DNA from 2 places in the Streptomyces sp. NPDC034111 genome. Region 1 is predicted to be linked to the other one. Evidence: riboswitches for the same ligand, from Rfam matches in the RefSeq annotation. Region 1 holds a riboswitch; the other holds the start of a gene.

Region 1 (3,664 bases):
AAGCGGCGATTGCGGACGCCCTGCCCGGGAGGCCGTGCTATACGGCGGCTACGATCCAGCACTATGGACGTAGTAACCAATATCTTCGTCGGGCTGCACATCATCGGCATCGCGGCCCTGCTGGGCGGCTTCCTGACCCAGATGAAGGCGATGAGCGCGGGCACCGCCCGCTTCGTGCCGGCCATGCTGCACGGAGCACTGACGATGCTCGTCACCGGCATCGTGCTGGTCGGCCTCAACCAGGCCCAGGACCACCCGGTCAACAACATCAAGATCGGCATCAAGATGGCCGTACTGGTGGTGATCCTCGCGCTGGTCTACGTCAAGCGGGACGAGGAGACGGTGGACAAGCCGCTCTTCGCCGCGGTCGGCGCGCTCACGGTCGCCAACATCTTCCTCGCGGTGCTCTGGACCTGAGCGGCCCGCCGCTCCGGCGGAGCGCCCACGCACACCGCGCGGTCATCGTCCCCGGATCCGGGAACGACGGCCGCGCGGTGGCGTGTGGGGGGTGACCCGTGGGGGGTGGCCTGAAGTGGGGCGCGGGCCGCGGCTCAAGCCGGGCGGACGCTCCCGTAGATCGGCATGTAGTAGATCGACTCCTCCCGGACATTGGCGCCCGGCTTCGGAGCGTGGATCATCTTGCCGTCGCCTATGTACATCCCGACATGGCTGATGTCGTCGTAGAAGAAGACCAGGTCACCGGGTTGCAGATCCTTGGTCGCCACCCGCTCGCCGACCTTGACCTGATCCCAGGTCGTCCGCGGCAGATCCACCCCGGCCGCCTTCCACGCCGCCTGCGTCAGCCCCGAGCAGTCATAGGAACTCGGGCCGGTCGCGCCCCAGACATACGGCTTGCCGATCTGGGCGCGGGCGAACGCAAGGGCCTTTTCGGCCTGGGTGGACTGCGAGCCCCCGGTGGAGCCGCCGTCGCTGGTGCCGCCCCCCGTCTGACCGCCGCTCGTACCGTCGCCGTCCTGCTGCCGCTGGCGCTCCCGCTCCTGCTGCCGGCGCGCCTCCTCCTCGGCCCGGCGCTTGGCCTCGGCCTCCTTCTGACGCTCCAGCTCCGCCAGCCGCGCCTTCTCCTGCGCGGTCAGCCGCGACAGCAACTGCCGGGCCTCGGCCAGCTTCTGCTGCACGGACTGCTTGGACGCCTTGAGGGAGCTCTGCGACCTCTGCAACTGCTCCAGACTGCGGGTCGCCTCGGCCCGCTGGCGCGCCGCCGCGGCCGCCTGCTCCTGGTAGTCGGTGACCGCCTGCTTCTGCCGGCTGGTCAGCCGCTCCATGAGGTGACTGCGGTCGAAGAACTGCTGCGGGTCCTTGGCGAGCATCAGCTGCGCCGTCGGGTTCATCCCGCCGGTGCGGTACTGCGCCGACGCGAAGGTGCCCAGCTCCCGCCGGGAGTCGTTCATCCGCTGCGCACGCTTGGCCGCGGCATCGAGCAGGCCGTTGACGGTCTCGCGCTGGTGGTCCGCCCGCTCCTTGGCGGCGTTGTACTTCTGGGTGGACACCTCGGCCTGGCGGTAGAGCCCGTCGACCTTCTGCTTGACCTCTTCGATGGTGGGCCGGGGCGCCCTGGGGGCCGCGTCGGCGGACTGCGAGAGCAGGGTGACCGAGGCGAGGGCGGCGGTGGTGATCCCGGCCGCCGTACGCCGGCCTCCGGGCGAGGTCAGAACACTGGTGCGCGGCTTGCGATGGGACGCCAAGGCCGGCAACTCCTTCCGTGGACCGCCTACCGGGTTAGCTGTCGGGTTCGGGCGGTGTCGCTGACGGAAGGCTTGCCCTACGGTCCGCGCGTCCGCCTGGACGGGCGCAGGACCGATTCACCCCGGTGGTGCTGGTGGGTCCCCGGCTCCGGATGCCTCGTGGCAGGGCCGGACTCGGCGCGGGCGGCCCGTGCGGACGCTGTCGTCCACGGGGAGGCGGGCTGCCTGAGCGAGGACGTTAGCCAACTCGTGTGGCTCCTGTGAAGGCTGATGTTCGATATGCCCGAAACCTTTTCGTGACCTGAACGCGATGCGGGGGTTGTTGCGGCAGATGTCGGTTTCGGGATACGTGCTGCTGCTGCCGCCGCTGCCGGACCCGACCCGATCCGACCCGGCCCGCCGTACCGCCCCGGCCCGCCGTCGCGACCCGGCCCGCATCGTCCCGAGCCGGTCTGCCCCGTCCCGTCCCGACCCGGTCCGCCCCGGCCCGTACCGTCCCGGCGTACGGCCGCAGCGACAGGACGACGCCAGGCCCCTGACCTGCCGCCGCCCCCCGTAACACCGGGCACGTCCCGTAAACCGGCGGGCAATCCCCCACTCCGCCGCACGCTGTCAGTGCGGCGGCCTAGACTCGGTGGGCGATGAGCAGCCTCTTTGACGACAGCTTCCTGGCGGACCTCGGCCACAAGGGCGAGGAGGAGCACCCGCCGCCCCCCGAGGACGAGCACGAGCCGGCCCCGGAGGAGATCCCCGCCGACCTCTTCGGCGGGCGCTTCGACGTGCCCGTGCCCAGGGAGGCGTACTACCGCGACGGCGCCGCCCGCCCGGCCGTCGACGCCGCGGCGCTGCTCGAGGGACTCAACGACGAACAGAAGGCGGCCGTGGTGCACACCGGCAGCCCGCTGCTGATCGTCGCCGGCGCCGGCTCCGGCAAGACCCGGGTGCTCACCCACCGCATCGCGCATCTGCTCGCCGAGCGCCATGTCCACCCCGGCCAGATCCTCGCGATCACGTTCACGAACAAGGCCGCCGGGGAGATGAAGGAGCGCGTCGAGGAGCTGGTCGGCCCCCGCGCCAACGCCATGTGGGTCTCCACCTTCCACAGCGCCTGCGTCCGCATCCTGCGCCGCGAGTCCAAGAAGCTGGGCTTCACCTCCTCCTTCTCGATCTACGACGCCGCCGACTCCAAGCGCCTGATGGCCCTGGTCTGCCGCGACCTCGACCTCGACCCCAAGCGCTTCCCGCCCAAGTCCTTCAGCGCGAAGATCTCCAACCTCAAGAACGAGCTCATCGACGAGGAGACCTTCGCAGGCACGGCGGCCGACGGATTCGAGAAGACCCTCGCCGAGGCGTACGCGATGTACCAGGCGCGGCTGCGCGAGGCCAACGCCCTGGACTTCGACGACATCATCATGACGACGGTCAACCTCCTCCAGGCCTTCCCCGACGTCGCCGAGCACTACCGCCGCCGCTTCCGCCACGTCCTCGTCGACGAGTACCAGGACACCAACCACGCCCAGTACACCCTCGTACGCGAACTCGTCGGCACCGGCACCCCCGAGATCCCCGCCGCCGAACTGTGCGTCGTCGGTGACGCCGACCAGTCGATCTACGCCTTCCGCGGCGCCACCATCCGCAACATCCTCCAGTTCGAGGAGGACTACCCGGACGCGACCACGATCCTGCTGGAGCAGAACTACCGCTCGTCGCAGACGATCCTCTCCGCCGCCAACGCGGTCATCGAGCGCAACGAGAACCGCCGCCCCAAGAACCTCTGGACCGACGCCGGCGCCGGCCCCAAGATCACCGGCTATGTCGCCGACACCGAGCACGACGAGGCACAGTTCGTCGCCGACGAGATCGACCGGCTGACCGACGCCCGCGACGCCAAGGCCGGCGACGTCGCCGTCTTCTACCGGACCAACGCCCAGTCCCGCGTCTTCGAAGAGATCTTCATCCGG
Region 2 (3,664 bases), on a different contig from region 1:
CGCTCGACCGCCTGGCGAAGCTCGTCGCCGAGGGTCTTGAGGAGCTCCCCGAGACCGTCTGAGCCCTGGTCCGCAAGGACCTCTTGCAGCATGCGGCGGCCCCGCCGCGGTGACCGGGAGACGGTCGCCGCGTCGGGGCCGTTCTGCGCTGTTGGGCGATTTCCGCACACCGGGAAAGAAAAGGCGCGCACCGTCCGGCGCTCAGGCGTGGTAGCGGAAAATGGGCACACAAATAGGCACCGTAAATAGACGCGCGAATAGGCGCGCGATGAGGCGCGGCAGCGCAGGCCGGAAATCCGACGCGATACGAGACATCGGCCCACCACTGGGCAAATGCATTCCGCGCCCCGCACCCCTTTGTATACGGGGCGATTGTTAAGAGCGGGCGCGCGCCGTGTTGACGGACCGTTTCGGATCGCTCACCTCGGGCTCGGCGGGGCGCCGCAGCCGGTACACCGGGAGGGAGCGCTCGATGTGGGCCGCCATCAGGGCACGGGCCCGTTCCGCGTCCCCCCGGGCCACCGCGTCCAGCACCGCGCCGTGTTCGTCCCACGACTCGCCGGACCGGGCCGGGGGCTCCACGGCATACATCCACTCGATCTTGCGCCGCAGCTGGGTCAGCAGCGCGGTCAGGCTGGGACTGCCGGCCGCCTGGGCGAGCGTCTCGTGGAACCAGCCGTCCAGTTGGCGCAGGTCCGCGGGGTTGCCGTGGCGGGCCCGCTCGCGCCCGAGCCGCACCAGTCCGCGCAGCACCTTCAGATGGGCCGGGCTGCGGCGGGCGGCGGCGCGGGCCGCGCCCAGCGGCTCCAGCAGGGCGCGGATGTCGAGGAGGTCGGCGGCCTCCTGCTCGGTGGGCTCGGCGACGCACGCGCCCGCGTGGTGGCGGGTGGTGACAAAGCCCTCCGACTGCAGGGTGCGCAGCGCTTCGCGGACCGGGACTCTGGAGACGCCGTAACGCGCCGCCAGGATCTCCTCGATCAGCCGGCTCCCCGGCGCCAGTGCACCGGAGACAATGTCCTCGCGAATCGCCGTGCACACTGCATGCGCGGAAATATGGCCTCGCATCGTCCGTGCCTCCGCCGTAATCCCCTGGAAACGCCGCCGGTTGGCGGCATTTCCGTGACTCTATTCGACCGGGACGGCTTTTCCGACGGACTCCTGTTATTCATGGATATATTTTGGCCAGCGCACGGGTCCGTCATCGGGCGATCCGGTGCGGCGGGTGCGGCGTGCGGTCCGTCAGACGTTGACGCCGTGCGAGCGCAGATAGGCGGTCGGGTCGATGTCCGAGCCGTAGTCCGGCGTGGTGCGGGCCTCGAAGTGCAGATGCGGGCCTGTGACGTTGCCGGTGGCGCCGGAGAGGCCGATCTGCTCGCCCGGTGTGACGGTCTGGCCGACCGAGACGCCGATGGACGACAGGTGGCCGTACTGGGTGTACGTACCGTCGTGCATCTTGATCACGACGTTGTTGCCGTACGCGCCGCCCCAGCCGGCCTCGACGACGGTGCCCGCGCCCACGGCGTGGACCGAGGTGCCGGAGGCGGCGTGGAAGTCGATGCCGGTGTGGCTGCCGGAGGACCACAGGCTGCTGGAGGCCTTGTAGCCGGTGGAGACGTAGGAGCCGGCGATCGGGGCGACGAAGGCGTTGAGGCGCTTGCGCTCGGCCTCGCGGGCCGCGCGCTCCTTGGCCTCGCGCTCGGCCTTGGCCTTCTTCCGGGCGGCCTCGGCGCGCCGCTTGGCCTCGTCGGCCTGCTTCTTGGCAAGGGCCTCGGCCTTCGCCTTCGCGGCGGCGGCCTCGGCGGCGGCCTGCTGTGCGTCGGCCTGGGCCTCGAGGCGGTCGGCGGCCTCGTCGCCGAGGACCACGGCCCGCTGGAGACCGGTGTCGTGTACGGGCGCCTGGTCCGTGGCGGCCAGCGCCGGCGAGGCCACGGAGGCGACCACGCCGGAGGCCGCCAGGCCGGCTATGCCGGCGATCTTGCGGGTGGAGCGAGCGGAGCGGCTCGCACCGCGGTGCTTCCCGGTGGCACGGATGAACGCCATGTACTGGCTGGTCCTTTCCTTCCTTCTCGCCTACCGGGTTAGCTGACGGGTTCGGAGCAGGAAGGTCTCCTACGGGCTCCTCCGGAGAGGAGTCCGATTCACCCCAAGGGACGTGTGGGTCCCCGGCTCCCCTGGCTCGCGCCGTACGGGGACTCGGCGATGACTGTCCGGTGCCACTGTTGTGGCGGACTTGTGACGAACAGCCGGACCGACGCTAAACGGGGCAACTTTCAATCGGCAAACAGAACCGGTTTTTTGTGCGGGATGCCACAAGAACCGCCGCAACCAGCCGCCATAAAACGGACATACGGCGGATCCCGTGGCGGGCGGGCGCCACGGGATCCGCATGCGTAACTGACTTGCCGTCAAGTGAAGGTGCTAGCCGCTGACGACCGTCACCTCGCCGATGCCCAGCGACCTGACGGGCTCGGCGATCTGCGCGGCGTCCCCGACCAGGACCGTCACCAGCCGGTCCACCGGGAAGGCGTTGACCACCGCCGCGGTCGCCTCGACCGTGCCGGTCTCCGCGAGCCGGGCGTACAACTGCGCCTGGAAGTCGTCCGGTAGCTGCTGCTCCACCTGGTCGGCGAGCGTGCCGGCGACGGCCGCCGCGGTCTCGTACTTGAGCGGCGCGACCCCGACGAGGTTCTGTACGGCGACATCCCGCTCGTCGTCCGTCAGCCCCTCTGCCGCGAGGGTCCGCAGCACCTTCCAGAGGTCGTCCAGGGCGGGGACCGTGGAGGCGGTGTCGACCGAGCCGCTGATGGCCAGCAGCGCGGCGCCCGTGGCCCCCTCGGGGGACGAGGGGGCGGTGGAGCGCAATACCTGACCGAAGGCGCGCACCCCGTAGGTGTAGCCCTTCTCCTCCCGCAGCACGCGGTCCAGACGGGAGGTGAGGGTGCCGCCCAGGCAGTACGTGCCGAGGACCTGGCCCGGCCAGACCCGGTCGTGCCGGTCGGCGCCGATGCGGCCGATGAGCAGCTGCGTCTGGACGGCGCCGGGGCGGTCCACGATCACCACCCGGCCGGTGTCGTCGGCGGTGATCGGCGCGGCCTTCAGCGGCTCGGCCGTGGAGCCGCTCCAGGCGCCGAGGGTGCCGGCGAGCGCCGCGTCCAGGTCGACGCCGGTGAAGTCACCGACGATGACCGCGGTGGCCGTGGCGGGCCGGACATGGGCGGCGTAGAAGGCCCGGACGGCCGCGGCGTCGATACGGGCGACGGTCTCCTCGGTGCCCTGCCGGGGACGCGACATCCGGGACGTGGCCGGAAACAGCTCCTTGGACAGCGCCATGGCGGCGCGCCGGGCCGGGTTGGCGAGCTCGTGCGGGATCTCGTCGAGGCGGTTGCGCACCAGCCGCTCGACCTCGCTGTCCGGGAAGGCGGGGGCGCGCAGCGCGTCGGCGAGCAGGCCGAGCGCCCGGGTCAGCCGGGAGGCCGGGACCTCCAGGGAGACCCGTACGCCGGGGTGGTCGGCGTGCGCGTCCAGGGTGGCGCCGCAGCGCTCCAGCTCGGCGGCGAACCCCTCGGCGTCGTGCTTGTCGGTGCCCTCGGACAGGGCGCGCGCCATGATCGTGGCGACGCCGTCCAGGCCCTCGGGCTCGGCGTCCAGCGGGGCGACGAGGTTG

What was found. A riboswitch is a leader RNA that binds a small molecule or an ion and turns the genes downstream of it on or off. The one in region 1 is predicted to bind cyclic di-AMP.
Region 2: it holds a riboswitch for cyclic di-AMP, as region 1 does, so the genes downstream of both, ACZ55A_RS32115 (M23 family metallopeptidase) here and ACZ55A_RS10650 (C40 family peptidase) in region 1, are expected to answer to the same signal.

Annotation. Positions count from the first base shown of each region.
Region 1 is NZ_JBVIST010000003.1:285,857-289,520, reverse strand. Features, by position in the region: gene ACZ55A_RS10655 (hypothetical protein) at 64-417, shown strand; gene ACZ55A_RS10650 (C40 family peptidase) at 552-1,703, opposite strand; cyclic di-AMP (ydaO/yuaA leader) riboswitch at 1,711-1,893, opposite strand; gene pcrA (DNA helicase PcrA) at 2,345-3,664, shown strand, end outside.
Region 2 is NZ_JBVIST010000021.1:125,298-128,961, reverse strand. Features, by position in the region: gene ACZ55A_RS32125 (HPr family phosphocarrier protein) at 1-62, shown strand, start outside; gene ACZ55A_RS32120 (GntR family transcriptional regulator) at 376-1,065, opposite strand; gene ACZ55A_RS32115 (M23 family metallopeptidase) at 1,240-2,040, opposite strand; cyclic di-AMP (ydaO/yuaA leader) riboswitch at 2,053-2,209, opposite strand; gene ACZ55A_RS32110 (M16 family metallopeptidase) at 2,419-3,664, opposite strand, start outside.